DNA from 4 places in the Tardiphaga sp. 862_B3_N4_1 genome. Region 3 is predicted to be linked to each of the others. Evidence: predicted binding sites of a transcription regulator. Region 3 holds the regulator's gene; each other region holds the start of a gene.
What was found. Region 3 encodes PhoB, which activates phosphate uptake and scavenging genes when phosphate is short. Its sites were predicted from a motif close to TGTCATNNANCTGTCAT; they were not measured.
Positions count from the first base shown of each region.

Region 1 (7,371 bases), on a different contig from region 3:
GCCAGGCTTTCTGCACCTTGGCGCCGACCGGTGTGGTGCCGACGCCTTCGATTGTGGTGATGGCGCGTCCGCTCACCGCACTGACCGGCAGCATACAGGAGCGCACGGCCTTGCCGTCGACATGCACGGTGCATGCTCCGCATAGCGCTACGCCGCAGCCGAATTTCGTGCCGGTCATGCCGAGAATGTCGCGCAGCACCCAGAGCAGAGGCATGTCGTCTGGTGCGTCGAAGGACTTCTGCTCGCCGTTGATATTGAGATTTGCCACAGTGAGACCCCGTTTTCTCGACTCGATGATGCAATGGCGAATGGTTCGTCATCGACCAACGACGGTACTATAGGCGTACGGTCATCATTTCAAAAGCAGCAATAAGATGCAGCAGGACTATACATTGGTTTGTATGTCGCGCGAGCGTGTCTGTCGGATAAATCGCGGTAAAATCTGCGCGACGTCATCCGACGCCCTCTTCGTGGGCGTCGGATGACTTTTATTCAAAAGAATATTGCGGTTGCGTTAGGCTCGGCCTGCCCGAAAAACGTTACGCGATCTGCCGACTGTGGGGCTAGTACCGCTCCGGCACATACATTTCGGCTGGCACCGGCGTGCGGTGATAGTCGGGATTGCGTACGCGTGCAGGCAGGACCACAGGCGGATGCTCGACTTCCTGATAGGGAAGCTGTTCGAGCAGATGCGCGATACAGTTCAGGCGGGCCTTCTTCTTGTCGACGGCCTGCACCACATGCCACGGGGCTTCCGGAATATGCGTATGCTCGAGCATCGCTTCCTTTGCCTTGGTGTATTGCTCCCAGCGGGTGCGCGCCTCGACATCCATCGGGCTGAGCTTCCACTGCTTGAGCGGATCGGCGATGCGCATCGAGAAGCGCAGGTGCTGCGCTTCATCGGTGATCGAGAACCAGTATTTGACCAGGATGATGCCCGAGCGCACCAGCATGCGTTCGAATTCCGGCACCGAGCGGAAGAATTCCTCCACGTCATCCTCGGTGCAGAAACCCATCACGCGCTCGACGCCGGCGCGGTTGTACCAGCTACGATCGAACAGCACGATCTCGCCGCCGGCGGGGAGGTGCGAGACGTAACGCTGGAAGTACCATTGGGTGCGTTCGCGCTCATTCGGCGCGGGGAGTGCGGCAACGCGGCAGACGCGTGGATTAAGCCGCTGGGTGATCCGCTTGATGACGCCACCCTTGCCAGCGGAATCGCGACCCTCGAAGATCACCACGACCTTGAGCTTGTTCTGCTGCACCCAGCTCTGCAACTTCACCAATTCGCCCTGCAGGCGGAACAGTTCCTTGAAATAGAGGCGTCGCTCGATGGTCTCCGCCGGGCTGTGGTCGGACATTTCGTTGGTCAGGGCGTCGAGACGATCGTCATCGATCTCGAGCTCGAGTTCTTCGTCGAAGCCGTCCAGCATCTCTGCACGAATGCGGTCGTGGATTGCTTGCGCGTCGTCGAGGGAATGTTCGGTCATGGCAGCTCCGCTTGTATCGAATGGGTCCACGGTTATGGACCGATGCAAATGTCAGCGGTGTGACACTGCCTCCCATGCCCGGAGCGAATGGGCAAATGGCCCCAATGGTCTCGCCGCCGCTGTCCATGCAGGACGGGGTACCGCAAGCCGAAATTCAACTACGCGTGATTGGCGCTACCTTGAGAGCCAAGCGTGCGCATCTGAGGTCGCGGGGCTCGTTGACCAAGGAAAAATGTGATGAATAAATTCATTCTGTTGGGCGCCGCTTTACTGATCGCCGGCACTTCGAGCTGGACCGCGCAGGCCAAAGACGGGCATAGCGCTGCCAGCAAGCATCGACGGATCATGTCCTCTCACGCGCGGTATGAGGGAAGCGCCCCCGTAACGGTCTATCGCGGATTTGGTGCCGGCCCCGGTTCATATGGATACAGCGCGCCATATGGATATGGCGGCGGTTCATACGGCGGAGATGACAATGCGGAAGGCCGAACGAGCGGCGGCTAGGACGCCTTGGCAGTTTCGGCTGCTAGCCCACTCGCAGACGGAATAGGCGGCGCTGCGCCAGGTCTCAGGTGGCAGCGCCGTTTACAAACCCAAATCATAATTTGTACGCCGTGCGGAAGCCGCCCCAATGGCGTCCCTGTATGCGCACAGGCACGTCGATCTCGCGCATCATCACGGTCTGACCGTTGCCCATGTCGCGGGCATAACTCTGGATCAGATAGGAACGGGTGTTGCGACCGGCGGCCAATCCAGCCGGATCGTTGAAGATGCGGCGATTGCGGCAGTTGGCCGTGTTCCAGGCGACATCACCCGGGCGCTGCGGCTTCGAATAGATGCTGTTATGCACCGGCAGATAGCCGTTGCGGTCGATCATGGCGCAGAACGCCATACGGGAGTCCTTTGCCAGAAACGCATCCTGGAATTCGGGGAGTGCGCGGTCGGCCCAGCCGAGAATCTTTGTCCGGTACTGTACCGGACTGGAGCCAGGGATTTCGACGTAGTTGTCGTCGAACATGTCGTCGATGCTGATAGCGCCGGATGCAATACCGTCGGCAAAGATCTTGTTGAGCGCGGCGCCGGCATCAATGGCGCGGGTGACGAATTCGGTGTTTTCGTCATGAATAGCCCATAGCCGGTCTTCGATCCGGCTGATGAGAGCCCCGTCGGGCGCGACGAACAGTGCCTGTGCGCCGGCGGGGGAATGTTCGGCAATGCGCAGGCGGCAGGGGCCGACCTCGCTGAGTTCAGCAGCAACGATGTCGTGCAACGGAAGCCGGTTCGCGTCCGGTCCGCCGATGAGAATGCCGTCCATCGAGATTTCATAGACCGGCGCGCTGATCTGGCCGCCGCGTGCCTGAAGATCGACGTTGAGGTGACATGGCAGCTTTTCGCGTCGTCGCTCGTCTTCGCGTTCGCTTTGTTTGAGCAGTACCGCGCAACGCGACTTCAGCCGCGAGGCAAACATCGTCACAGCCTGGCCGGCCTGCGCGACATGCTCGCCGTGCGCAGCCGCTTCCTTTGCAGCGCTATCGATTTCTGCGGCGCTGTCGCCGACCGAGACGATGAACTGCGAGGCAGTGGCAGCGTTATGCGACATCTCGCTGGTCGTCGCGTTCTGTTCGGCGACCGCGCCGTTGACATTGGCAAAGACCGGGCGGATCGCGTCGATGGCGGTGGAGATGCGATGCACGGCGTCGACCGAACTCGCAGCGTCGCGCTGCAGGGTATCGATCTTCTTCCTGATCTCTTCGGTGGCGTTCTGAGTCTGCACTGCCAGCGCCTTGACCTCGGTGGCGACGACCGAGAAGCCGCGGCCTGCAGCGCCGGCGCGTGCCGCCTCGATGGTCGCGTTCAGCGCCAGCATTGTTGTCTGCCGGGCAATCTGCGCGATCAACTCCAACACATTGCTGATGGCAGCGGAGGAGTCGCGCAGGCGATCCACATTGGCGCTGGCTTCATGCGCGGCGGCGCCGGCCTCGTCCGCGAGCCGGCTGGCATCGCGCACCTGGGTGCCGATGCCCTCGGCCGAATGGGTGAATTTGTCGGCGGCCTGCGCAAAGGTGGTGGCGGTGGATTGCGCGGCGCTGCTGCGGTCGGCCAGCACGTCGGTGCGGGCGCGGATGGCGGAGAGGGTAGTGGCGGTCGATTCGGCGCCGCCGGCCACCGAAGTTGCCGCGCGCTCGAGCTGGCGGATAAGCGCGCCCAGCTCGAGTTCCAGCAACTCCAGGATGTCGCGAGCGGTATCTGGTTCAGGATGCTGCGGTGCCACGGAAGGTGCTGTGTTTTCAGCAATCATCACCACTTCAGCCGCTTCCGGCTGCCGCTTGCGGAACAGTCCAAACGCCATCGGTGACCCCAATGAATACAATCTATGCGGGTAACCTTGCACCTCGGCGTGAAGTGATGGTTAAGGTCGGTCGCGGTATTGCGAAGATCTGCCGGATTCGGCTGCAAATTTTTGATTTTGCCGATTTCGCGGCCTATAACCCCGCGCCGCAGCCCTAACTACCCTGACGCTTCAAGAGAGACCGCATGGCCGGACATTCCCAATTCAAGAACATCATGCACCGCAAGGGCCGGCAGGATGCCCAGAAGTCCAAGCTGTTCAGCAAGCTGGCGCGCGAAATCACCGTCGCTGCCAAGATGGGGACGCCGGACCCGTCGATGAATGCCCGGCTGCGCTCCGCCGTGATCGCCGCCCGGCAGGAGAACATGCCGCGCGACAACATCGAGCGTGCCATCAAGAAGGCGATCGGCAGCGATGGCGAGAACTACGATGAAATCCGCTACGAGGGCTACGGCCCCGGCGGCGTCGCCGTCATCGTCGAGGCGCTGACCGACAACCGCAATCGCGCCGCCTCCGACATCCGTTCTTACTTCACCAAATCTGGCGGCAATTTGGGCGAAACCGGCTCAGTTTCCTTCATGTTCGACCATGTCGGCGTGATCGAATATGACGCCGACAAGGCCTCTGCCGACGACATGCTCGAAGCTGCCATCGACGCCGGCGCGGATGACGTGGTGTCGGGCGAGGGCGGCCATGAGGTCTATGCCTCGCAGGAGACGTTCCGCGAGGTTGCCAAGGGACTGGAAGCCAAGTTCGGCGAAGCCCGCAAGGCGGCGGTGATCTGGAAGCCGCAGAATACGCTCTCGGTCGATGACGAGACCGGCGAAAAGCTGATCAAGCTGATGGACCTGTTGAACGAGCATGACGACGTGCAGAACGTCTATGCCAACTTTGAGGTGTCCGACGCACTGATGGCCAAGATGGGCGGCTGAGCAGGGGCTCAGCTTCCCTCTCTTTCCTTTGGGACGGCTTCGCGTTTCTATTTCGTTCCCTGCCCTCCGGCGTTATCCCTGTGGGATGACAAACCCTGCGATTCGCCCTCCTGTCCGTATCATCGGCATCGATCCGGGCCTGCGCCGCACCGGCTGGGGCGTGATCGAGATCGACGGCAACCGGCTGACCTATATCGGCTGCGGTTCGGTGGAACCGCCGGACAATCTGCCGTTGGCAAGCCGGCTGCTCGGCATTCATGAAGGTCTCGCCAAGATCCTCGGCGACTTCCAGCCGGCCGAAGCTGCGGTGGAGCAGACCTTCGTCAACAAGGACGGCGTCGCGACGCTGAAGCTCGGCCAGGCGCGCGGCATCGCCATGATGACGCCGGCGATGTTCGGCATTGCCGTCGCCGAATACGCGCCCAATCAGGTGAAGAAGACCGTGGTCGGCGCGGGCCACGCCGACAAGAACCAGATCCAGGTGATGCTGAAGATCCTGCTGCCGAAGGCTGAGCCGAAATCCGCCGATGCGGCCGACGCGCTGGCCATCGCCATCACCCATGCGCATCACCGTCAGAGCACGGCACTGCGCCTCAAGGTCGTCGGCGCGTGATCGGCAAGCTCAAAGGCCTGATCGACAGCTATGGCGAGGACTATGTGATCCTCGACGTACAGGGCGTCGGTTATCAGGTGCATTGTTCCGCTCGCACGCTGCAGGCACTGCCGCAGGCGGGCGAAGCTGCGGTGCTCGCCATCGAAACCTATGTCCGCGAAGACCAGATCAAGCTGTTCGGATTCCGCAGCGATATGGAGCGCGAATGGTTTCGCCTGCTGCAGACCGTGCAGGGCGTTGGTGCCAAGGTCGCGCTCGCCGTGCTCAGCACGCTGCCGCCGGCCGACCTCGCCAACGCTATCGCGCTGCGCGACAAGACGGCCGTGGCGCGCACGCCGGGCGTCGGTCCTAAAGTGGCCGAGCGCATCGTCAGCGAATTGAAGGACAAGGCGCCGGCCTTTGCGTCCGTCGATCCGGTGGTCGCGCAACTCGCCGGTGCGATGGACGACAACCGCGCACCAGGCGCCGTCAGGGATGCGATCTCCGCGCTGGTCAATCTCGGCTATGGCCAGCCACAGGCGGCGGCCGCCGTCGCAGCCGCGTCGCGCAGCGCAGGCGAGGGTGCGGAAACGGCGCAACTCATCAAGCTCGGGCTGAAGGAATTGGCGAAGTGAGCCTGGCCAGAATCGCCCGTGTGATCGGCATTGTCGCGATCTTCGGTATTGTCGGTTCGCTATCCGTGGCTGCGCTCGTATCGTTGCTCGTCGTCGGTCTGGGTGCGTCGATCCTGCAATTGATCTTCTCTGTCGCCGATCTCGATGGTTTCAGATCGCTTGTCTCGATTGCACTGTGGCTGCTGGCATTCGTTGCTGCATTGGCGGCGCTGCTGCCGTCGCTCGGTGCCGGCGTCGTCTTCGCGCTGTCGGCCGTCTATGCCGGACAAAACGCGATCTGGATGGCGTGGCTTGCTGCGGCCGTCGGCATTGCCGGCTTCATCGGGTTTGGAATGTTCGTTCAGCCCTCGGAATCGTCGGCGGTGATTTTGCCCGGCGTTCGATCACTCACGCAGGCGCTGTCACTGTCCGCATTGCTCGCGGGCATTGCCGTGATTCCAGCCAGCCTGTGCTGGTGGTTCGCGCGGCCGTTGCACCGTGGTAACGTCGCATCATGAATACGCCACCCGATCGCATCATCACGCCCGAGCGCCGTTCCGACGATGTCGGCGACACCACGCTGCGCCCGCAGTCGCTGTCCGATTTCGTCGGCCAGGCACAGGCGCGCGCCAATCTGCAAATCTTTATCGATGCCGCCCGCAAGCGCGGCGAGGCGCTGGATCACACATTGTTTGTGGGCCCGCCCGGTCTCGGCAAGACCACGCTGGCGCAGATCGTGGCGCGCGAACTCGGTGTCGGATTTCGCGCGACATCCGGTCCCGTCATCGCCAAGGCCGGCGATCTCGCCGCATTGCTGACCAATCTCGAAGAGCGCGATGTCCTCTTCATCGACGAGATCCACCGTCTCAGCCCCGCAGTGGAAGAAGTGCTCTATCCGGCGATGGAGGATTTTCAGCTCGACCTCATCATCGGCGAAGGTCCTGCCGCACGCTCGGTGAAAATCGAACTGTCGAAATTCACGCTGGTCGGCGCGACCACCCGTGCGGGTCTGCTGACCAATCCGCTGCGTGATCGTTTCGGCATTCCGCTGCGGCTGAATTTCTACACGATCGACGAGCTCGAAAAGATCGTCACGCGCGGTGCTCGCGTGCTGGACATCGGCATGACCCCTGAAGGCTCTAACGAGATTGCGCGCCGTGCCCGCGGCACGCCGCGCATCGCCGGGCGTCTGTTGCGCCGTGTGCGTGACTTTGCCTCCGCTGCGGATGCGTCAGCGATCGATCGCAAAATCGCCGACCACGCGCTGTCCGCATTGGAAGTTGACAGTGCGGGTCTCGATGCCATGGATCGCCGCTATCTCACCACCATCGCCATGAACTATGCCGGTGGTCCCGTTGGCGTCGAGACCATGGCGGCCGCGCTGTCCGAGCCG
Region 1 covers NZ_JBPWQB010000001.1:126,757-134,127, reverse strand. Annotated here, with positions in the region: gene AB8B02_RS00615 ((2Fe-2S)-binding protein) at 1-268, opposite strand, end outside; gene ppk2 (polyphosphate kinase 2) at 564-1,490, opposite strand; gene AB8B02_RS00605 (hypothetical protein) at 1,728-1,994, shown strand; gene AB8B02_RS00600 (methyl-accepting chemotaxis protein) at 2,089-3,789, opposite strand; gene AB8B02_RS00595 (hypothetical protein) at 3,852-3,998, shown strand; gene AB8B02_RS00590 (YebC/PmpR family DNA-binding transcriptional regulator) at 4,026-4,772, shown strand; gene ruvC (crossover junction endodeoxyribonuclease RuvC) at 4,858-5,385, shown strand; gene ruvA (Holliday junction branch migration protein RuvA) at 5,382-5,999, shown strand; gene AB8B02_RS00575 (hypothetical protein) at 5,996-6,496, shown strand; gene ruvB (Holliday junction branch migration DNA helicase RuvB) at 6,493-7,371, shown strand, end outside.
Region 1: the regulator PhoB is predicted to act here: its motif matches at 1,539-1,555, upstream of ppk2 (polyphosphate kinase 2).

Region 2 (7,371 bases), on a different contig from region 3:
GGCAAGGCTGCAGCCGCCGCTGCCGCCGCTCCGGCCGGGGAGCTACGACTTCGGACGGGATCTGTATTTTCAAGGGATCGGCGCGTCCGGTTTTGTGATGGGCGGCATCAAGGCAGTCGATCCGCCGATACAGCCGAGTGTGGCGCTACGCTATTCGGCGACCATGCAGGGGCTACGCGACGCCATCGACGCGCGGATCCGCACCGTGCTCTCGGGTGATAGCCGCGCCATTGCCACGGCGCTGCTCACGGGCCGCCGCGATGCGATTTCGGCTGACGTCAATGATGCGATGTTCATCTCCGGCCTCGGTCATGTGTTGTCGATCTCCGGCTATCACATGGCCGTTGTCGCCGGCGTCGTGTTCTTTGCGATCCGCGCGCTGCTGGCACTGATCCCCGTGCTGACGGTGACGTTCCCGATCAAGAAAGTCGCTGCTGCTGCGGCATTGCTGGCTGCGCTGTTCTATCTGCTGCTGTCCGGCGCCGAGGTCGCCACGCAGCGTTCGTTCTTCATGACGGCCGTCGTGCTAATCGCTGTCATGGTCGATCGCCGGGCGGTGACGTTCCGTACGCTGGCGGTGGCAGCAATGGTTGTGCTGATCGTTTCGCCGGAAGCGTTGGTGCATCCGAGTTTTCAGATGTCATTCGCGGCGACGCTGGGGCTGGTCGCATTGGTGCAGATAGGCATGCCCGCGCTGTTTGCCTCGCCCGATCATTCCGCGACCGCGCGCGTGGCGCTATGGGGCGGACGCGAGATCGCGATGCTCGTACTGGCTTCGCTGGTCGCGGGCCTTGCCACCACGCCCTATGCTGCCTTTCATTTCCATCGCGTCACGCCTTATGGCGTCGTCGCCAATCTCCTGGCGATGCCGGTGGTCTCGGCACTGGTTATGCCGGCGGGCATTCTCGGTTTGGTGGCCATGCCGTTTGGCTTTGACGGTGTGTTCTGGCGGCTGATGGATGTCGGCATCCAGTGGATGATTGTCGTCACGCAATGGGTGGCAGCCTTGCCCGGCGCCATCGGCCGGATGCCGGCCTTCGGGACGGGACCGCTGATATCAGCCAGTATCGGCATCATCGTGCTGGGATTGCTGCGCACGCCGTTGCGCCTCGCAGGGCTTGGTGTGCTTGCGCTCTCGATTGTCTGGGCGTTGCTGGTCAAGCAGCCGGATGTCCTGATTTCGGGTGACGGTCACAGCGTTGCGGTACGGGGCAGGGAGGGGCGCCTGCATATGATGCGCAGCGCCAAGGATGCGTTTCTCGCGAAGGAGTGGCTTGCCGGTGATGCCGACGCCCGGCTGCCAACGGATGCCTCCCTCAGCCACGGTGTGTCCTGCGACCGCGACGGGTGCATCACGGCGCTGGCCGATGGGGCTTTGGTGGCGCTGGTCTTACAGCCGGATGCCTTCGCAGATGATTGCGAGAAAGCGGCGCTCATCGTCACGGCGCGACAATCGCCGAGGGATTGCAGGGCGCTGGTGATCGATCAGGATCGCTTGCAACGAAATGGCGCGGTGAGCCTGCACCGAACTGCGAACGGCTTTACCATCGATGCCGTCCGGCCACGGGGCTTGGACCGTCCGTGGTCGCGCGCCATTCCTGATGAGCCCCAGCACGATCTGATCCCGAACAGTCGTACGCCACAAAATCGGCCGGTGGATGCGACGCCGGCGGAAGCCGATCTTCAACCCGAAGATCAGTAATCCGCCGAGGCGCAAATCTCAGTAGCGGCGATACAGGCCGATCAGCTTGCCCTGAATGCGCACCCGGTTAGGCGGCAGGATGCGAACTTCGTAAGCGTCGTTCGCTGGCTCTAGCGCGATCGACGCGCCGCGGCGGCGGAAGCGCTTCAACGTGGCTTCCTCGTCGTCAATCAGGGCCACCACGATGTCGCCGGTGTCGGCGCTTTCGTTGCGCTGGATCAGCACCGTGTCGCCATCGAGAATGCCGGCGTCCTGCATGGAATCGCCGCGCACTTCGAGCGCGTAATGTTCGCCGGAGCCGAGCATGTCGGCGGGCATGCTGATGGTGTGGCTGCGGGTCTGCAGCGCCTCGATCGGCGTACCTGCCGCGATCCGGCCCATGACCGGGATGGCAACCGTGCGGCCATTGTCATCATCGCCGCTGTTGCTGGCGATGCTGGCGGCCGAACGCACCTTGCCAAGCGTGCCTTCGATGACGCTGGGCGTGAAGCCGCGGCGCCCGGTGCCGCCGGTGACCGGCGCGCCGAGCTCTGGCAGCTTGATGACTTCGATGGCACGGGCGCGGTTGGGCAGACGGCGTATGAAGCCGCGTTCTTCCAGCGCCGTGATCAGACGATGGATGCCGGACTTCGAGCGCAGGTCGAGCGCATCCTTCATCTCGTCGAAGGACGGCGGGACGCCGGCTTCCTTCAGCCGTTGATCGATGAATCGCAGGAGTTCGTATTGTTTGCGCGTGAGCATCTGAAGCCATCCTCAGTTGACGGTGTCGGCCGCCGCGTGCGTTTCAAAGGGCCTTCGAACGGTGAGTCTCAATCCTGAGACGATCGTTCGAAGATCGGTTGCGCGAGTTCGGGCACTCTCAAACTACTCAAAGCCACAGAATCTCGAAACAAATCATGAACGAACACTATATGTTCCATATGTGTTCTGCAATGCTTAATTTGCCGTCAACAGAACGCACGTTGAGTGAGGTTTGAGGAGGCTGTTCCTCACCAGTCGTCGATCCTCGACGGACATGGAAAATGCTTCCGCGGTCGCTTGGGCTACGCGGACGTCACGCGCCCAATGGGCGGCGGCGGAGTCGTGGAGCCGGTCGCCAGCGAGCGCTGAACCATGATCGTGTCGGCCCAGCGGCCGGAGCGATAGGCGACGCCGGGCAGCAAGCCGACGCGGGCAAAGCCGAAGCTCTCATGCAAGCCGAGCGAGGCCGTGTTGTCGGCATCGATATAGCCGATGATCTGCCGGAAGCCGGCCGCCGCGCAGACATCGATCAACTCGCGCATCAACAGCCGGCCGATGCCCCGGCCGACATGTCCGTGGTGGATATAGATCGAATGCTTGACCGTGTAGCGATAGGCCGGTCGCTTCCGAAACAGCACCACATAGGCGTAGCCGACGACCTCGCCGCCTTGCGTGGCGACGAGATGCGGGAACCGTTTGCTGCGCAGGTTCTTGCGCCGGTCTCTGAGATCGTCGGGCTGCGGCGTGTCGGCGTCGCTGACGCCTTCCTCGACGCCTTGCCGGATGTGCCGGCGATAGATCGCCAGCATGGCATCGACGTCGGTGTCGCGTGATGGTCGGATGACGACCGGCTGTTCGAGTTCCGTTGGCAAATCAGGCTCCTTACGTGCTCCCTATTCGGAGACCACGTAAGTGTAAAGTCGGATCCGGCCATTGGCGTCGACCTTGCGGTAGATGCCCTGGATTTCGACGTCGAAGCCCGGGAAGGTGTTGAAGCAGGTCTCGAACATCCTGAGATAATCGATCATCGGCTTTGACCGTTCGGTGAGCCGTTCTCCGGGGACGATCGTGGCGATGCCGGGCGGGTAGACCACGAACGGCGTCGTCGCGACGCGCCCGAAGATCTCATCGATCGGGAGGTAATCGACGTCGTTGCGCACCAGACAGCGCGCGGCATCATGGGGTGACATGGCAATCTCCGGCAGATGGTCAGCGGAGAATTGCCTGGTCTGAAGTTCGCTCACATTGGCCTCGCGGAAGAACCGGTGCATGTCGCCGCATAGATCCCTCAGGCGTATGCCCGCGTAACGCGCGGGCCTGCGCCGTGCGAATTCCGGGATGACGTCTTCGAGCAGGGCGTTGTCGTCATGAAGCTTCTTGAAGGCGACGAGGCCCGATATCAGCGTGCCGGCCTTGCTGGCTTCCACGCCGGGCGTCAGCAGGAAGAGCAGCGAGTTAAGGTCGTTTTTCTCCGGCACGATGCGGTTCTCGCGCAGGAACTGCGCCACCACGGGCGCGGGGATGCCGTGTTCCGCATAGCCGCCGGTGGTGCGGTCGAAGCCGGGTGTCAGCACCGTCAGCTTGTTGGGATCGGTCATGGTGAAACCGGCTTCCATGCCGGGGAAGCCATGCCAGGCGGCGTCCGGCGCGAGCTGCCAATAAGCCGGATTGGTGGCCAGCTGGTCAGTGCCGATGCTTTCCCAGGGCACATTGTGAACAGCACCTTCGCTGGCTGCGTCGGGAATCGCGACGCGCTCGGGCACGAAGGGTTCGAAGAACCAGCGACGCTCGGCGCGGGTTTCCTTCTCCTCGAATTCGCGGCGCACAGCGCGCATCTTCTTGCGCAGTTCGATGCCGAGGCGGATCGTGTCGTCCCACAACACTTCGCCCGAGCGGCCCTTCATCATCTGCGCGCCGACATCCAATGATGCGAACAGCGGATAGAACGGCGAGGTCGAGGCGTGCTGCATGAAGCTTTCGTTGAAGCGCCGATGCTCGACGCGGCGTTTCTGGCCGCGGATATGACGATCCTTCATGTGGATCTGCGACGCCTGCGAGAAGCTCGCGAGCTGCTTGTGGGTCGACTGCGTCGCGATGATACCCGGCGAATCCGGGCCAAGGTCCTTGAGTCCCATGGCGAACCGGCCGGCATAAAGCGGGTGGAATTTCATGAAACCCGCCCAGGCTTCGTCGAACAGGATGTAATCGCAGAGATGGCCGATGCGCGCGATGATCATCTCGGCGCTGTAGATGGTGCCGTCATAGGTGCACTGTTCGACCACGGCGACGCGGAACGGGCGTGGACGCTTCCAGGCCTCGGGATCCGTGACCAGCGGATTGATACGGATGCGCTCGCGCAGCGCGTCCTCGTCGAGCGCATCCCAGTTCATCGGGCCGATCAGGCCCCAGGGATTGCGCGTCGTTGGCACATAGATCGGCACACCGCCTGAAATCATCAATGCGCCGTGCAGGGCCGCCTTGTGGTTGTTGCGATCGAACAGCACCAGATCGCCATCGGTGACCAGAGCCGATAGCGCGACCTTGTTGGAGGTCGAGGTGCCGTTGAGCACGAAATAGGTTTTCTCCGCGCCAAAAATCTGCGCGGCTTCCTTCTGCGCCTGCAGCGCAGGGCCCTCATGAGTCAGCAGATCGCCGAGATCGAGCACGGAATTGTCGAGGTCGTCGCGAAACACGGCTTCGCCGAGATGTTCCATGAACACCCGGCCGATCGGGCTGCGGCTGTAGAACACGCCGCCATTGTGGCCCGGGCAGGTCCAGAGCTGGTTGCCTTCCTCGGCATAGTCGACCAAAGCGCCGAAGAACGGCGTCTTCAGCGTCTCGGCATATTGCTTCAACCGGCTGATGAGATTCTTGGCGATGAACGGCGGTGTTTCCTCCGACAGGAAGACATAGCCGTCGATGAAATCGAGCACCTCGACCGGGACGTCTTCAAACCGCTTGCGACGGATCAGCAGGATGATGGGGAAATCGAGGCCCCGTTTGCGCATCAGGTTGATCAGCGCCGCGGTCTTGCCTTCGAGGCCCTTCTTGCCCCAGTCGACCACCATGCAGCCGATCGCCGCGTCGGTCTGGACCGCGATCGTGGCGTCTTCGAGCTTGCGCGCCTTGACGACCTCGAAGCCGGAACGCTCGATCTCATCGACGATCTGATTGAGGCGAATGCCCTCGAGATCGTCGGCGTCGAATGTTGGCATCGCAAACAGGAAATTGAAGCGTTTGAAATAGTCCATTTGTGCACCGATCTTGTTTCGCAGCGATGTCTCGCTGCGTTACGTGACAATTCAGTGACTGAAGCCGCGTTAAGGTATCTCAGTCAGAAAAAAGCTCAGAGAACATGCCGCGCGGCGGAAGTTCCGGTGGCCCGGCATCCCATCGCGCATCTCGGCCTTTAAACAGGCAGTCGCATGATCGCGCAGGAATCGCCAGCGGCGGCGGCGGGAGCGAATGGCTTGCGGATCAGAAGTCCTTCGGCAACAGCCAGATTTCCCAGCAGCGACGAGTCCTGTTTCATCACCGGCGTCGCCACCACGGTGCCGTCGGCGCGGGTTTCCAGACGCGTGCGCAGATAGTCCTCGCGCTGGTCGTTGGCGGCGAGGTCGCGGCCAAGCACCGCGGGTTCGAGCGCGTGAGCGACCTCGATTCGGCCGGATAGCGCGCGCAGCAGCGGCACCATGAACAGGAAGCCGCAGACATAGGACGAGACGGGATTGCCGGGCAGGCCGATCACGCGCATGCCCTGGCGGCGTCCGTGCATCATCGGCTTGCCGGGCCGCATGGCGATGCGCCAGAACGCCATCTCGACGCCGGCATTGATCAGGGATTGCTGCACGAGGTCGTGGTCGCCGACCGACGCGCCGCCGGTGGTGATCAGCACGTCCGCCTTCAGATCGATCGCGCGCTGAATGGCCGATGTGGTCGCCTCCAACGTGTCGACGGCGATGCCGAGATCGATCACCTCGGCGCCTTCGGCACGGGCCAGTGCACGCAGCGCGAAGCCATTGGAGAGCACGATCTGGCCGGGGCCGGGGACCGCGCCGGGCATGACCAGTTCGTCGCCGGTGGCGAGCACGGCAACGACCGGCCGTCGCCGCACGGGCAGTGACGGATGGTTCATGCCGGCGGCAAGCGCCAGATCGCGGTCGGTGAGGCGGGTGCCGGCGCGCAGCAGTACATCGCCTTCATTGAAATCGACGCCGGCCGGGCGGATATGCTTGCCGGAAATCGCGGCCTCGTTGATCCCGACGATATCGCTATCGCGCGTAGTATCTTCCTGGATTACCACGGCGTCGGCGCCAGCGGGCAAAACGCCGCCGGTGAAGATTCGCAGGGCTTCGCCGGTCTGCAGCGGGCGGTCGAATGGCTTGCCTGCGGCGATCTCGCCGATGACGCGGAGCTTGGCGCCCAACGTCGCATCGGCGGCGCGCACAGCATAACCGTCCATCGCTGACATGGGCTCCGGTGGCTGGGTGCGCAGCGAAGCGATGTCGCGGGCGAGCACGCGGTGGAACGCGTCTTCCAGCGGCACCATCTCCTCAGGCAGCGCATCGGCGCCCGCGAGAATCGCGGCCATGGCATCGGTAACCGGCATCAGGGCCATCGCGGGGATCTCCGGCAGTGTGGGCGCCCGTCATAGCGGAGAGCGGGAGCGGACGCAAAACCACCGGCGCTTTGGCAGGGCAGGGAAACACGGTAGACATCGGCGATCATGACCGACAACCACGCCGCAACCGCCGATGAAGCGCCTATCTGGCGGGCGGATGTGGATGCGCTGGCGTTCCGGCCGTCCGGCCATCGCGGGCTATGCATGGTGCACCGTCATGCGTTCCGGACGCTGCTCCGGCGCTACCCGTCGCCGGAGGACTGCGCGGCCTATTTTCAAGACCACAGAGCGGTGTTCCAGGCGGCGG
Region 2 covers NZ_JBPWQB010000001.1:1,991,178-1,998,548, forward strand. Annotated here, with positions in the region: gene AB8B02_RS09280 (ComEC/Rec2 family competence protein) at 1-1,702, shown strand, start outside; gene lexA (transcriptional repressor LexA) at 1,721-2,443, opposite strand; gene AB8B02_RS09290 (GNAT family N-acetyltransferase) at 2,746-3,315, opposite strand; gene AB8B02_RS09295 (Orn/Lys/Arg decarboxylase N-terminal domain-containing protein) at 3,337-5,694, opposite strand; gene AB8B02_RS09300 (molybdopterin molybdotransferase MoeA) at 5,853-7,061, opposite strand; gene AB8B02_RS09305 (hypothetical protein) at 7,170-7,371, shown strand, end outside.
Region 2: the regulator PhoB is predicted to act here: its motif matches at 5,738-5,754, upstream of AB8B02_RS09295 (Orn/Lys/Arg decarboxylase N-terminal domain-containing protein).

Region 3 (7,371 bases):
CTTGCCGAGCAGCGCCGCGGTGCCGAGACCGGGCAAAAGGCGCTCGGCATCGAACCGCGCATAGGCGCGCATTTTATCCGGCGCGCGGAAGTCGACGATCATCAGCGACACCGGACCATCGGTCTGGGTCTGCAGGATGAAGCGGCCGTCGAATTTCAGCGACGATCCGAGCAGTGTGGTCAGCACGATGGCCTCGCCGAGCAGCTTGGCCACCGGCGCGGGATAATCATGTTTGGCGAGCAGTTCATCGAGTGCCGGGCCAAGTCGCGTCAGCCGCCCGCGCAGGTCGAGCGGCGCCACCTCGAAGGGCAGCACCGCGTCATCAACCGGAACGGAGGACGGCGCGCGGATGGGGGCGTCGGGCTGGAGATTTGGATTTGATGGGGTCATGGCGCTCTATGTAAGGGCGAGGAGCTGAAATCGAAACCCCGCAAAGGGGCAAATGTCCGAACGAATACAAGGCATCCGGCGACGATTTGCCCCCGCTCGGATGAAATATCTACCAAGTATAAGCGAACGATGTTTGAAACCTACCTTAGGCGATGGCACCTCGTCCCGGACGGCACGCCCATTACCTCCCACGCTGGATATTTGCTGCCAGTCCTGCATCGGGGCCAGCCGGCGATGCTGAAACTGGCCAAGGGCGAGGACGAACGCGCCGGCAGCGCGGTACTGGAATGGTGGGACGGCGACGGCGCCGCACGGGTTCTGGCCCGCCATGACGACGCATTGCTGATGGAACGCGCGCAAGGCCCGGCCTCGCTCTCCGACATGACGCGTGGTGGACAGGACGACGAAGCCTCGCGCATCCTGTGCGCCGTGGCGGCGCGGTTGCACCGGCCAAGGCAAAAATCGCCGCCTCCGCTGGTACCGCTGCAGCATTGGTTCCGCGAACTCGCGCCGGCCGCAGCGACCCATGGCGGCCTGTTACGTCGCTGTTCCGAAACGGCCAACGCTTTGCTGGACGACCCGCGCGAGGTGACCGTGCTGCACGGCGACCTCCACCATGACAATGTGCTGGACTTCGGGGAGCGTGGTTGGCTTGCCATCGATCCGAAGCATATCATCGGCGAGCGCGGCTTCGACTTCGCCAACATTTTCACCAACCCGGATCTCTCGGATCCCACGCGCCCGGTCTCGACCTTGCCAGGCCGTTTCCAGCGGCGTGTCGAAGTCGTCAGCGACGCGGCCAAACTCGATCGCCATCGCTTGCTGCAATGGGTCCTGGCATGGACCGGCCTCTCGGCCGCATGGTTCCTCGGCGACGACGATCCGGCGAGCATCGACTTTCAGGTGGCCGAGCTGGCCGCGACAGAACTCGATCGCTGATCGCGCCTCACGCCACCGCGTTGAGGCACCAGGCCAGAATGCCCTTCTGTGCATGCAGACGGTTTTCGGCCTCGTCGAACACCACCGACTGCGGACCGTCGATGACCTCGTCGGTGACCTCCTCGCCGCGATGCGCCGGCAGGCAATGCATGAACAGCGCATCGGGCTTGGCCAGCGACATCAGGCGCGCATTGACCTGATAGGGCTTGAGCAGGTTGTGGCGCGTCTCGCCGTCCTTGTCGCCCATCGACACCCAGGTGTCGGTGACGACGCAATCGACGCCCTTCACCATCGCATCGGGATCGTCGCTGAAAGTGATCGGCGCGTTTGCCGCCTTGACCCAGTCCTTGAACGGCTTCTTCGGCGACAGCTGCGGCGGCGTCGCGATATTAAGCTTGAACTGGAAGCGCTCGGCCGCATGAGCCCAGGACATCAGCACATTGTTGTCGTCGCCGGTCCACGCCACGGTGCGTCCCTTGATCGGGCCGCGATGTTCCTCATAGGTCATGACATCCGCCATCACCTGGCAGGGATGGGAGAAGCGCGTCAGGCCATTGATGACCGGCACCGTCGCATTCTCCGCGAGCTCCATCAGCGAGTCATGATTGAGGATGCGGATCATGATGATGTCGACGAAGCGCGACAGCACGCGCGCGGTGTCGGCAATGGTCTCGCCGCGGCCGAGCTGCATTTCGGCGCCGGTGAGCATCACGACTTCGCCGCCGAGCTGGCGCATGCCGACCTCGAACGACACGCGGGTGCGCGTCGAGGGCTTTTCGAAGATCATCGCCAGCGTCTTGTTCTTGAGCGGACGATCGGGCTCGGCATTCGTGCAATCCCGCCCCTTCAGCTTCGCCTTCATGGCGGCAGCCGCGTTCATGATATTGCGCAACTCGCTGGCCGGCACGGCCGTGAGATCGAGGAAGTGCCGCGGTGACGTGCTCATCACGCGGCTCCCTGCGTCTTTGCAGATGCTTTGCCGGATGAGCCGAGGGCCACGCAAGCCTGTTCCAGCCGTTGCACGGCCTGCTCGATCTCGGACTCGCTGACGATCAGCGGCGGCAGGAAGCGCACGACATTATCGCCGGCGCCAACCGTCAACAGCTTGGCCTCACGCAGTGCTGCAACGAGATCACCGGCCGGCACGACAGCCTTGAGGCCGATGAGAAGACCTTCGCCGCGCACTTCGCTGAGCACATCTGGATGGCCATCGACCACACCCGCGAGTTTCTGTTTCAGCAACAGCGACATCTTCTTCACATGGTCGAAGAAGCCGGGCTTCAGCATGATATCGAGCACGGAATTCGCCGCGGCCACCGCCAGCGGATTGCCGCCAAAGGTCGAGCCGTGGGAGCCGGGCGCCATGCCTTCGGCCGCTTCCGCCGTGACGAGGCACGCGCCGATCGGGAACCCGCCGCCGAGCGCCTTGGCCAGCGACATGACATCCGGCGTCACGCCGATGCGCTGATAGGCAAACAGTTCGCCGGTGCGGCCCATACCGGTCTGCACTTCGTCGAATATCAAAAGGATGCCGTTCTTGTCGCAAAGTTCGCGCAGCGCGCCGAAGAACGCGTTGCTCGGCGCACGCACGCCGCCCTCACCCTGCAGCGGCTCGATGAGAATGCCGGCTGTGTTCGGACCGATCGCCTTCTTCACGGCTTCGATATCGCCGAGCGGCAACTGATCGAAGCCATCGAGCGGCGTGCCGTAGCCTTCGAGATATTTCGCAGCGCCGGTCGCGGCGAGCGTGCCGAGGGTCCGGCCATGGAACGCGCCTTCAAAGGTGATGATGCGGGTGCGCTCGGGATGGCCCTTGGAGAAATGATAGTGGCGGGTCACCTTGATCGCGCATTCCATCGCTTCCGCACCCGAATTGGCGAAGAACACGAAGTCGGCAAAGCTTTGTTCGCACAGCCGCGCGGCGAGGCGCTCGCCGTCCGGGCTCTTGAACAGGTTCGACATGTGCCAGAGCTTGGTGGCCTGCTCCTGCAACGCGGCGACCATATGTGGGTGCGCATGGCCAAGTGCGTTCACGGCAACGCCGCTGGTGAAATCGAGATAGCGCTCGCCATCGGTTCCAATCAGCCACGCGCCTTCACCGCGCTCGAAAGCGACATCCGCACGCGCGAAAACAGGCAGCAAGTGAGCCTGAGAGAGGGGCGAAGACGTTGCGTTGCTGGTCATAACCGATCCGATCGAAAAGACTGCGGCCGCGTCGATGACAACTGTGCGAAATCGAACAACGGACCCTAGAAACGAAACGTGCCGCCCTTCTCGGGCGGCACGTGGGCATTATTCTATGTGTGCTGTGAAGACTGTCAACCGCGCACTGCGGCTTTCGAGTCACACGGAGTCGCAGAAAAAGCCGATTTTGCAGCTTTACTTGCAGAAGCATGTGGACGCGGCATGCCCGACTCTTGCGCGCGAGTCACGGCATATTGTAGCTTTTGCCTCGTCGGATACGACATCTCGTGCGGCGGTAGATCCTTTTGACACATCCAGTGCGGCGTAACAGCCGGACGCGAAATTCGCGCCCGGTGAGCGCTAAAGGATTCTGACCGCAGGGATTTTTGAAGTCTCAACTCGCAGCGCTGCCCGGTCAGGCCGGCGCTCACGAAGGGAAAACGGCGATGACGGTAATGACATGGACCGACGATCGCGTCGAACAGTTGAAGAAACTCTGGGAAGGCGGCCTTTCCGCCAGCCAGATCGCTGCGGAACTCGGTAACGTGACCCGCAACGCCGTGATCGGCAAGGTTCACCGCCTTGGCCTGTCCGGCCGTGCCAAGAGCCCCTCCTCGGCAGCTCCGCGGCAGCGCAAGGCGCGCCCGGCGCAGCAGATGGTACGCGTCGCCCGCCCGATGGCACGCGGCAATACCGCGCTGGCCCATAATTACGAGATCGAGGCCGAGCCCGACCCGATCGCCTATGACAACATCGTGCCGATCAGCCAGCGCCTGTCGCTGGTCGAACTCAACGAAGCCACCTGCCATTGGCCGATCGGCGATCCGTCGAGCGCGGACTTCTACTTCTGCGGCGGCAAGGCCCTGGCCGGCGCCCCCTATTGCGCGCATCACTCGCGCATCGCCTATCAGCCGGCCAGCGACCGCCGCCGCGCGGTGCCAAAGCCGACGCGCTGAGCTGGAAAGCATCTAAACCAAATGAAAATGCCCGGTGATGAGCCGGGCATTTTTTTGTTTTGGGGGAATTGTGAGCGGAGACCTCTCCGCCGTCATACCCGGCGAATGCCGGGTATCCACGTCTTGGCCGAACACAAAGACGTGGATGGCCGGGACAAGCCCGGCCATGACGAGAATAACTGTCGATAGCGGAGTATTACTCCGCCGCCTTGTCGAACCGGTCATCCAGCGCGTAGCCGGCGCCGCGCACGGTGCGGATCGGATCGGGCTCGCCGGCGGGATTGAGCAGCTTGCGCAGACGGCCGATATGCACGTCGACGGTGCGCTCGTCGATATAGATGTCGCGGCCCCAGACGCTGTCGAGCAACTGCTCGCGGCTGAACACGCGGCCCGGATGTTCCAGGAAGAACTCCAGCAGGCGATATTCGGTCGGACCGAGATCGATCGGACGGCTCGAGCGCACGACGCGGCGCTTGTCACGGTCGAGTTCGATGTCGCCAAACGCCAGGACGGTGGCGAGACGCTCGGGAGCGGCACGACGGAGCAGGCCCTTCACGCGGGCGAGGAGCTCCGGCACCGAGAACGGCTTGACGATATAGTCGTCGGCGCCGGTGGCGAGACCGCGAACGCGCTCGCTCTCTTCGCCGCGCGCCGTCAGCATGATGATCGGCAATGCCTTGGTTTCGGGCCGTGCGCGCAGGCGGCGGCACAGTTCGATACCGGACAGACCCGGCAGCATCCAGTCGAGCACCACGAGATCCGGCACCCGCTCCTTCAAGCGGGTGTCGGCATCGTCGCCGCGCGCGACAGTTTCAACGTCATAGCCTTCGGCGTCGAGGTTGTAGCGAAGCAGCGTCGTTAGTGCCTCTTCATCTTCCACAACCAGAATGCGTGCATTCACAGCCATCTTGATCAATATCCTCAGTGACGTCCGACAAGTCTTTAAATCATGATCCTTGCGGAAGACTGGCTTCCACTTTTCAGGGCCATGCTTCAGACAGTCGGCGTATTCGCGAATGTGGTCATGTCGCCCTTCGGGCGCTTGTCGAGGATCTGCTGACCCTCGATCATGTAGAACACGGTTTCCGCAATATTGGTGGCATGGTCGCCGATCCGCTCGATGTTCTTGGCGCAGAACATCAGGTGGATACAGAACGAGATGTTGCGCGGATCTTCCATCATATAGGTAAGGAGCTCGCGGAACAGCGAGGTGCAGATCGCGTCGATTTCCTCGTCGCCCTTCCACACCGTCATCGCGGCCGGCAGATCGTGTGCGGCATAGGCGTCGAGCACGGCCTTGACCTGGGTGGTCACGAGGTCGGTCATGTGTTCGAGGCCGCGGATCAGCTTCAGCGGATGGAAGTCGCTGTCGAGTGCATTGACGCGCTTGCCGATGTTCTTGGAGAGATCGCCGATACGTTCCAGATCGGTGGCGACACGCAGCGCGCCGACGATCTCGCGCAAATCGACAGCCATCGGCTGGCGCTTGGCGATGGTCAGCACGGCGCGCTCTTCGATCGTGCGCTGCAACTGGTCGATCTCGGCGTCGGTGGCGACGACGCGCGCACCGAGCGCGACATCCCGGCGGATCAGCGCGTCGACGGATTCGACAATCTGCCGTTCCGCAAGGCCACCCATCTCGGCGACGAGACGGGTCAGCTCCTGCAGATCGTCATCGAAAGCCTTGGTGGTGTGTTCAAAAGCCATATCTAAATCCTCCCGCGAATATGTCGCGTCAGCCGAAGCGGCCGGTGATGTAATCCTGGGTGCGGCGATCGGTCGGTGATGTGAAGATCTTGTTGGTCTGATCGAACTCGATCAGCTCGCCGAGATACATGAAGGCCGTGCTGTCGGAGACGCGGGCGGCTTGCTGCATGTTATGGGTCACGATCGCGATCGTGTACTGATCCTTCAACTCGTCGATCAGCTCCTCGATCTTCGCGGTCGAGATCGGATCCAGCGCCGAGCACGGCTCGTCGAACAGGATCACTTCCGGCCGCACCGCGATGGTGCGCGCGATGCACAGGCGCTGCTGCTGACCGCCCGACAGGCTGAGGCCCGAGGCGTTGAGCTTGTCCTTGACTTCGTTCCACAGCGCACCGCCGCGCAGCGCTTTCTCGACGCGCACGTCCATCTCCGACTTGGAGATCTTTTCATAGAGGCGGATACCGAAGGCGATGTTTTCATAGATCGTCATCGGGAACGGGGTCGGCTTCTGGAACACCATGCCGACGCGGGCGCGCAGCAGGTTGAGATCCAGCTTCGGATCCAGAACGTTCTGGTTGTCGAGCATGAGCTGACCTTCGGCGCGCTGGCCGGGATACAGGTCATACATGCGGTTGAAGATGCGCAGCAGCGTGGACTTGCCGCAGCCCGACGGGCCGATAAACGCAGTCACGCGGTTCGCCATCAGCGTCAGGTTGATCTTCTTCAGAGCGTGGTGTTCGCCATAGTAGAAGTTCAGGTCGCGCACGGTGACCTTGGGACGGGTCTCGCCCTGCAGGGCCGACGGCGGCGGCATCGAGACGGAAGGAACGCCAGACGACACAGAAAGCTCACTCATTTTGCTGTCCTCTCGGCGCCGAGAATGCGCGCGCCAATGTTAAGGGCAAGTACGGTCAAGGTGATGATCAGGGCACCGCTCCAGGCGAGCTGCTTCCAGTACTCGTAGGGGCTCTGCACGAAGTTGTTGATGGTCACCGGCAGGTTGGCCATCGTCTTGGTGAGATCGAGGCTGAAGAACTGGTTGCTCAGCGCGGTGAACAGCAGCGGCGCCGTTTCGCCGGCGACACGTGCGGTCGCCAGCAGCACGCCGGTGATGAGACCGGAACGGGCTGCACGATAGGCGATCCGCTTGATGACCAGGGAGCGCGGCAGGCCGAGCGCCGAGGCCGCTTCACGC
Region 3 covers NZ_JBPWQB010000002.1:2,030,727-2,038,097, reverse strand. Annotated here, with positions in the region: gene AB8B02_RS26890 (Hsp33 family molecular chaperone) at 1-390, opposite strand, end outside; gene AB8B02_RS26885 (aminoglycoside phosphotransferase family protein) at 520-1,329, shown strand; gene argF (ornithine carbamoyltransferase) at 1,337-2,275, opposite strand; gene AB8B02_RS26875 (aspartate aminotransferase family protein) at 2,275-3,513, opposite strand; gene AB8B02_RS26870 (GcrA family cell cycle regulator) at 3,960-4,469, shown strand; gene phoB (phosphate regulon transcriptional regulator PhoB) at 4,666-5,370, opposite strand; gene phoU (phosphate signaling complex protein PhoU) at 5,463-6,176, opposite strand; gene pstB (phosphate ABC transporter ATP-binding protein PstB) at 6,205-7,032, opposite strand; gene pstA (phosphate ABC transporter permease PstA) at 7,029-7,371, opposite strand, start outside.

Region 4 (7,371 bases), on a different contig from region 3:
GCGAATGATCGGATTTTTGATCGCGGAGAGCCGATCGAGGAGATGCGCGCCGACAGTCGCGGCGCGTTCAATCAATCGCTCGTCGATCAGTGTGTCGAGGGCGGCTAATCCAACCGCTGATGCAATCGGGTTGCCTCCGAACGTGCTGCCGTGGTCACCGGGAGTGAAAACCTGCATGACCTCGCGACGGGCGAGGAAAAGCGAAACCGGCAACATCCCGCCGCCGAGCGCCTTGCCGAGCATCAGACCGTCGGGTGTTACTCCTTCATGCTGACACGCGAGCAGACGTCCGGTGCGTCCCAGACCGCTCTGGATCTCGTCGCACAGCAGCAGCACGTTGTTCGCCTTGCAAATGCGCGCGACCTCAGCGAGATATCCAGGGGGCGGCACATTGATCCCGCCTTCGCCTTGAATTGGTTCGACCAAAAAGGCCGCGGTGTCAGGGGTAATGGCCGCGGCGAGCGCCGACGCATCGCCGAACGGCACGCGCGTGAAGCCGGGCGGGAACGGCCCGAAGCCGTCGCGATATTGGGCTTGCGAAGAAAAGCCGACGATCGAGATGGTGCGGCCGTGGAAATTTCCTTCCGCGACGATGATTTCGGCCCGGTCAGTCGGCACTCCCTTGACCCTGTAGGCCCATTTACGTGCCGCCTTGAGCGCCGTCTCGACGGCTTCCGCGCCGCTGTTCATCGGCAACGCGGCGTCCATACCGGTAAGTGCACAAGCCTTCGCGAGGAAAGGCCCCAGCCGATCGCTGAAATAAGCGCGCGAAATCGTATCCAGGCGTCGTGCCTGTTCTGTCAGCGCCTTGACGAGGCGCGGATGGCAATGGCCGAAGCTCGCCGCCGAATATGCGCCCATCATGTCGATGTAGCGTCTGCCAGCCTCGTCCCACACGTAGACACCAGCCCCGCGGACGATCGTGACCGGCAACGGTGCATAGTTTCCTGCGCCAAAACGGGCTTCGAGACCGGCGAAATCAGTCATGACAAGCGCTCCTGCCGCGTTCCTCCCCCGCACCGGTTCGGCATGCCATCCCGACCGTTGGTGAGGGCGCACAAGCACAACTACATCGTGAGATCACCGCTCATGGCGCGCTCTCCCGATTGGGCGCGCGTAAGGCGATGCGCACCTTAGTTCTGATGTAGGAAGGCCGACGCAGAAAAAACAGGTGTGAGGGCTCAAGACAGGCACCGCCACCTCTCCCGTTCTGCTATAATCCGTTCATGACGATCGGGATTACCGGGCCCGAACGGAAGACGCCAGGGCGAAACGCCGTGGTCGGGGTGATTGTGACTGCCATCTTCTCCGGAATTTGCCTGATCCTTCTCGCGATTGTCGGCGACTTCCTGGTCGACTGGATGTGGTTCTCCGCGGTCGGCTATTCGCAGGTTTTCTGGACATCGATCGGCGCGAAAGCCGCCGTCTTTTCCGTCGTCTTCGCGGCAACTGCCGTCATTGCGTGGGCGAACGCCCGGCTGGCACTTTTTCTTGTCCGACGGCGGCGAGGCGGGCTTCCCGTCGGCTTCGACTGGAAGCTCGCGGCCACTGCGGTGCCGCCCGATCCGTTCGAATTCATGCGCGATCGGTTGCCATGGCGCCTTGCCATCGCTGGCGGCGCCGGATTCCTCGCTCTGCTTGTTGCATGGGAGGAGGTCGGCAACTGGAGCATCATTCTGCAGTTCCTCTATCAGGTGCCATATGGCGCGAATGATCCGCTGTATGACAAAGATATTGGATTCTATCTGTTCTCTCTGCCCGCCTATATCGCCATCAAGAATTGGGCATTGCTAACGCTGTTCATGAGCGCACTTCTCGCCGCAGTGATCTATTGGCTGCATGGTCAGATCGAATACCAGGTCCAGCGGTGGTCGATATCACCGACAGCGGTTGCTCACGGCTCGGCGCTGCTCGGCTTGCTCTTTGCGGTGAAGGCATGGTCCTACGGACTCGACCGTTATTTGCTGCTCTACGGAGACAATGGCGTAGTGGTTGGCGCGAGCTACACCGATGTCCACGTTCAGCTACCCGTTCTCTGGTTGCTGATCGGGCTTTCGATCGTCGCGGCATGCGCCGCGTGGGCGAACCTGTGGGCGCGTACCTACTGGCTCCCCACTGCCGCGATGTTGCTCGTCTTCGGGGGCGCCTTCCTGCTGTCCGGCGTGATCCCGACGCTGTTTCAGCGGTTCTACGTGAAACCGAACGAACTGGAACTGGAGCGGCCCTACATCGAGCGCAGCATCCGTCTGACCAGGGAAGCCTATAATCTCGACAAGATCGCCGCCAAGCCCTTTCCTGCCGAACAGGACCTTACCTTCGCGACACTCGAAGCCAACAAGGCGACCATCGAGAACATCAGATTGTGGGACGGGCAGCCGCTAGCCGATACCTACGCCCAGCTGCAGGAGATACGCACTTACTACAAATTAAGTGACCTGGATGTCGACCGCTACTGGCTTCGCGGCACCTACCAGAGCGTGATGCTGTCGGCACGCGAGCTCAGATCCTCACTGCTACCGCCGAACGCCCAGACGTGGGTCAACCTCCACCTGCTGTTCACCCACGGCAATGGAGCGGTGATGAGCCCGGTAATGCACAAGAGCGCTGAAGGGCTTCCGCTGCTTTACCTGCGGGATATTCCTCCCGTTGCGGACGGAGGCCCCGAAATCCGCGAACCGCGCATTTATTATGGACAAGAGGAGAGCCACTACGTTGTCGTCAGGACGACCACGCCGGAATTCGACTATCCGAAGGGGAGTGAAAACGCATACACGGTCTACGACGGTGCCGGTGGCGTACCGCTGACGGGTATGGTGCGAAAAATCATCTTCGCTCACCACTTCAACGACATGAACCTGCTGCTCTCCAGCTACATCACCGACGACAGCCGGATCATGATCCGGCGCAATATCGGGGAACGGCTACGCACGATCGCCCCGTTCCTCAGCCTCGACCACGATCCCTATCTGGTCATCAGCGAGGGGCGGATGTTCTGGATCCAGGATGCCTATACAACGAGTAACTATTTTCCCTCTGCGCAGCCCGCGCCCGGCCGCAATCTGAACTACATCCGCAATTCCGTGAAGGCCGTCATCGACGCCTATAACGGCAGTGTCGACTTTTATCTGATGGACCAGGCGGACCCGATCGTAGCCACCTACCAGCGAATCTTTCCGGGGCTATTCAAGCCGTTTGCGGCAATGCCGTCCGATCTGCAAAAGCACATTCGCTATCCCGAGGACCTCTTCCTGATTCAGGCGCAGCTTTACCAGACCTATCACATGGCATCTGCCGACGTTTTCTATAACCGGGAGGATCTTTGGCAGTTTCCGCGCCAGCCGGCCGGCGACGGCGTCGCGCCGATGGTCCCTTACTACATTGTGATGCGGCTGCCCGGAGAAACCCAGGCCGAGTTCTTTATCATGATCCCCATGGTGCCAAGCCGACGCGACAACATGATCGCATGGCTGGCAGCGCGCTGCGACGCTCCAGACTATGGAAAATTGATCGTCTACGAATTTCCCAAGGAGAAGCTCGTCTACGGACCGTTCCAGATCGAGGCGCGCATTCATCAGAACACGGAGATCTCCCAGCAAATATCGTTGTGGAACCAGATGGGTTCACGGGTGATCCGCGGAAACCTGCTGGTGATCCCGATCGAGAATTCGATCCTGTACGTATCGCCGCTGTACCTGCGCGCGGTCCACGGACACTTGCCGGAGCTCAAGCGCGTGATCGCCGCCTACGGCGAGCATGTCGTCATGAAAGAGACGCTTGCCGAGGCCTTGTCCGCGCTTTTCATCGAAACTAACGCGTCGCCGACATCGCTGAGTGCTGCGACGGAAATGCCACGTGCGAGCCCTGCGGAAAACAGGGCGCAGGAGGCGCTTGATCGCTATAACGAGGCAATGAAGCTGTTGAGGTCTGGGGATTGGGCAGGCTTCGGCACGCAGATTGACGCGATGCGCGGTCTTTTGGAGAAAATGAGCCGGGAATCAGCCGGACACTGACCAACGCCGGCTGATTGTCATTCGACAAAGAGATGCGCGTTCCCGCGACCAAGATTCCAGGTGCATCCCGAGCAAGGTTCAAGCCCAAAGCGATTGGCACTTGCTGGGGAAGGTGCCTCTGTGCAAGACGGTTACTCTCCGAAGTGTGATAAGAGGAATCTCCCTGTGACAGCCTCTCTTGATGGCGAAATTCGCGATGGTCGTCATCATATGCGGGTCCGCGTTTATTTCGAAGATACTGACGCCGGCCAGATTGTTTATCACGCGAATTTTTTGCGCTTCATGGAGCGCGGCAGAACGAATTACTTGCGTTTGCTCGGAACGAGTCAACAAGAGCTGCTGAAAGAAGCGCGAGAGGATGCGCCCGGCTTTGCCTTCGTTGTTCGTTCGATGAAAATTGAATTTCTAAAACCGGCAGTCCTGGACGATCTGCTTGACGTCGTCACGGTTCCACAAGAGGTGAGGGGTGCCTCGATCATGCTGGGTCAGGAAGTGCGCCGCGGCGATGAGTTGCTGCTTGAGGCCAAGGTCAAGGTGGCCTTCGTGTCCGGCGGCCGCGCCAAGCCGATCCCGAAAGCGCTGCGGATTGCCATGAAGGCCGATCAGATTTAGCAATCGCCCCATAGGTGAAACGGCATCGACTCCGCATGCAGCAGGGCTACAATCCCGGCATATCGCAAAGCTGAGGGTCCCATGTCGCGTCCACCGTTTCCGCCCTTCACCCGAGAAACCGCCGCCCAGAAGGCCCGCATGGCCGAGGACGCCTGGAATTCACGCGATCCGGTGAAAGTGTCGCTGGCCTATACCGAGGACAGCGTCTGGCGCAATCGCGGCGAGTTCTTTCAGGGGCGCCCGGCGATCGTCGAATTCCTCACCCGTAAATGGGCGAAGGAGCACGAATATCGGCTGATCAAGGATTTGTGGGCGTTCGACGACAATCACATTGCCGTGCGCTTTCAATATGAATGGCATGACGACGCCGGCAACTGGCATCGCTCCTATGGCAATGAGCAATGGGAGTTTGACGAGGCCGGCCTGATGCGCCGCCGCGAGGCGAGCATCAACGACGTTGCGATTGCCGAGAAGGATCGCCGTTTCCTGTGGCCGGCGCCGGGGCCGCGTCCGGCCGATGTGCCGGGTCTCGGCACCGACCCGTTCTAACTAAAGCGAGCCGCTATCGACCACGAATTCGACGCGCTCGGCGACGAAGCGCGAATGCGTAGCGCTTAGCGGCGTGCCGTCGGCATCCACATCGATGGAGTCGACAATCAAGATCGGGCGCCCGAGGGCGACACCAAGCCGTGTCGCATCGGTCGCGTCGATGATCCCCGCGGTGACCTTGGTCGAGGCGCGGCGATAGTCCTTGATGCCGTAATGCGCCAGGGCCTTGGTCATCGAGCGCACGCGCTCATAGACCTTGCCGAAATCGGGAAAGCGTTCGGCCGACAGCCAGTTGGTGCCGACGCAGATCGGCGTCTTGTCCGCCAACCGCAAGGCTTCAATGCGGATCAGCGGAGCGCCGGCTTTGAGGCCAAGCTGCCTCGCGAGATCGCGTGTTGCCACATCGTCCCAGGCTCCGATCAATTGCGCTTGCGGCTCGCGCCCGCCGGCACCGGCAATTTCCGAGAAGCGCGTGCGTGATCGCAGGGGATATGCAAGCTTTGGCGATTCCACATAGGTGCCGCTGCCGCGCTCGGCGCGCACCAGGCCGCGTTCGGCCAGGGTCGCGAGGGCGCGGCGCACGGTGTGGCGATTGACGCGGTAGATGTCAGCCAGTTCAGTCTCGCCGGGCAGCTTTTCGCCAGCACCATAGCGGCCATCTGCAATGCCGCGCTCGATGCCGTCGGCCACATGCCGCCAAAGTGCCACGCCTGTTGGCTTGTCCTGAATGGTCACAAAATCGGTCCCGGAATGATGTCGACCACGCATTAGCGAAAAATCGTGCCGCTGTCACGAAACGGTCATTGCCTCCGCCTATAAAGTTGTCTAGTAAATCATACAACTTGTTGAGTGACGGTGACATGACTTCATCCTCCCTGAACCACCAGCAGGCCCGGCGCCGTGAGGCGATGGGGGTGCTTGGGCACTGCGCCACGGCGGATATCGCCGGATATCTCGATGCTGTGGCTGTTCCCGCCCATGAACATCTGCGTCAGCCGGAAAACGGCCTGGTGATGCTGCGTGGCCGGATCGGCGGCGATGGCGCGCCATTCAATCTCGGCGAGGCGACCGTGTCGCGTGCCGCTGTACGGTTGGCATCAGGCGAGGTTGGCTTCGGCTACACGCTGGGCCGTGACGGGGCGAAGGCGCAGCTGATCGCACTTTGCGACGCACTCATCCAGACCCGTGAATTCTCGGATGCTATCGAGACCAAAGTGCTGACGCCGCTGCGTGCGCGCGTCGTCGCCGATGTCAAGCGGAAGGCCGCAGAGACGGCAGCGACCAAGGTCGATTTCTACACACTCGTGCGCGGGGAGGGCTGATCATGACGACAGTTGCGGAAATGCCAGCCGGTTTCGCGGATAAGGTCCTCGCGGCGCAATCGACCTTCCGTTCGGTGATGGATGCGATGGCGCGTCCGGGTACCGTGCAGCGCATTCAGGCTGTTTCGGGTGTGCCCGCGCCAATGATGCGCGGCGCGGCGGCCATCGCGCTGACGCTGTTCGATCAGGACACGCCGGTCTGGCTCGATAGCAAGTTGGCGGCGACGATGGATGTTGCCAAGTGGATTAAGTTTCACACCAGCGCGCCGGTCATCGCTGATCCCGCCGTGTGTGCCTTCGCCGTGGTGGCTGATGCTGCCGCGCTACCGTCCTTCGAGCACTTTGCCTTCGGCACCGGCGAATATCCGGATCGCTCCACCACCATCATCCTGCAGGTTGCGAGCCTGACCGAAGGCCCGGCTTATGAGCTGCGCGGTCCGGGTATTGACGGCGCCACGATCCTGCGCGCCGCAATCGGCGTGCCGGATCTGCTGGATCGTCTCGCGCTGAATGCCTCGCTGTTTCCCCGCGGCATCGATCTCGTGCTGGTCTCCGGCGAATCCATCGTCGCGCTGCCGCGCGCCACGCGCCTTGTTGCGAAGGAGGGCTGAGCATGTATGTCGCCGTCAAGGGTGGCGAACGCGCCATCGAGAATGCGCATCGTCTGCTGGCTCATGAACGCCGCGGCGATCGCGACGTGCCGGAAGTATCGGTGGCGCAGATTTCCAATCAGCTCGGCCTCGCGGTCGATCGCGTAATGACCGAAGGCTCGCTCTATGACCGCGAGCTCGCTGCGCTGGCCATCAAGCAGGCGCGCGGCGACATGATCGAGGCGATCTTCCTGCTGCGCGCCTTCCGCGCGACGCTGCCGCGGTTCG
Region 4 covers NZ_JBPWQB010000001.1:118,363-125,733, reverse strand. Annotated here, with positions in the region: gene rocD (ornithine--oxo-acid transaminase) at 1-987, opposite strand, end outside; gene AB8B02_RS00555 (UPF0182 family membrane protein) at 1,227-4,010, shown strand; gene ybgC (tol-pal system-associated acyl-CoA thioesterase) at 4,176-4,622, shown strand; gene AB8B02_RS00545 (DUF1348 family protein) at 4,704-5,171, shown strand; gene phnF (phosphonate metabolism transcriptional regulator PhnF) at 5,172-5,906, opposite strand; gene phnG (phosphonate C-P lyase system protein PhnG) at 6,032-6,493, shown strand; gene phnH (phosphonate C-P lyase system protein PhnH) at 6,496-7,104, shown strand; gene AB8B02_RS00525 (carbon-phosphorus lyase complex subunit PhnI) at 7,107-7,371, shown strand, end outside.
Region 4: the regulator PhoB is predicted to act here: its motif matches at 5,959-5,975, upstream of phnG (phosphonate C-P lyase system protein PhnG).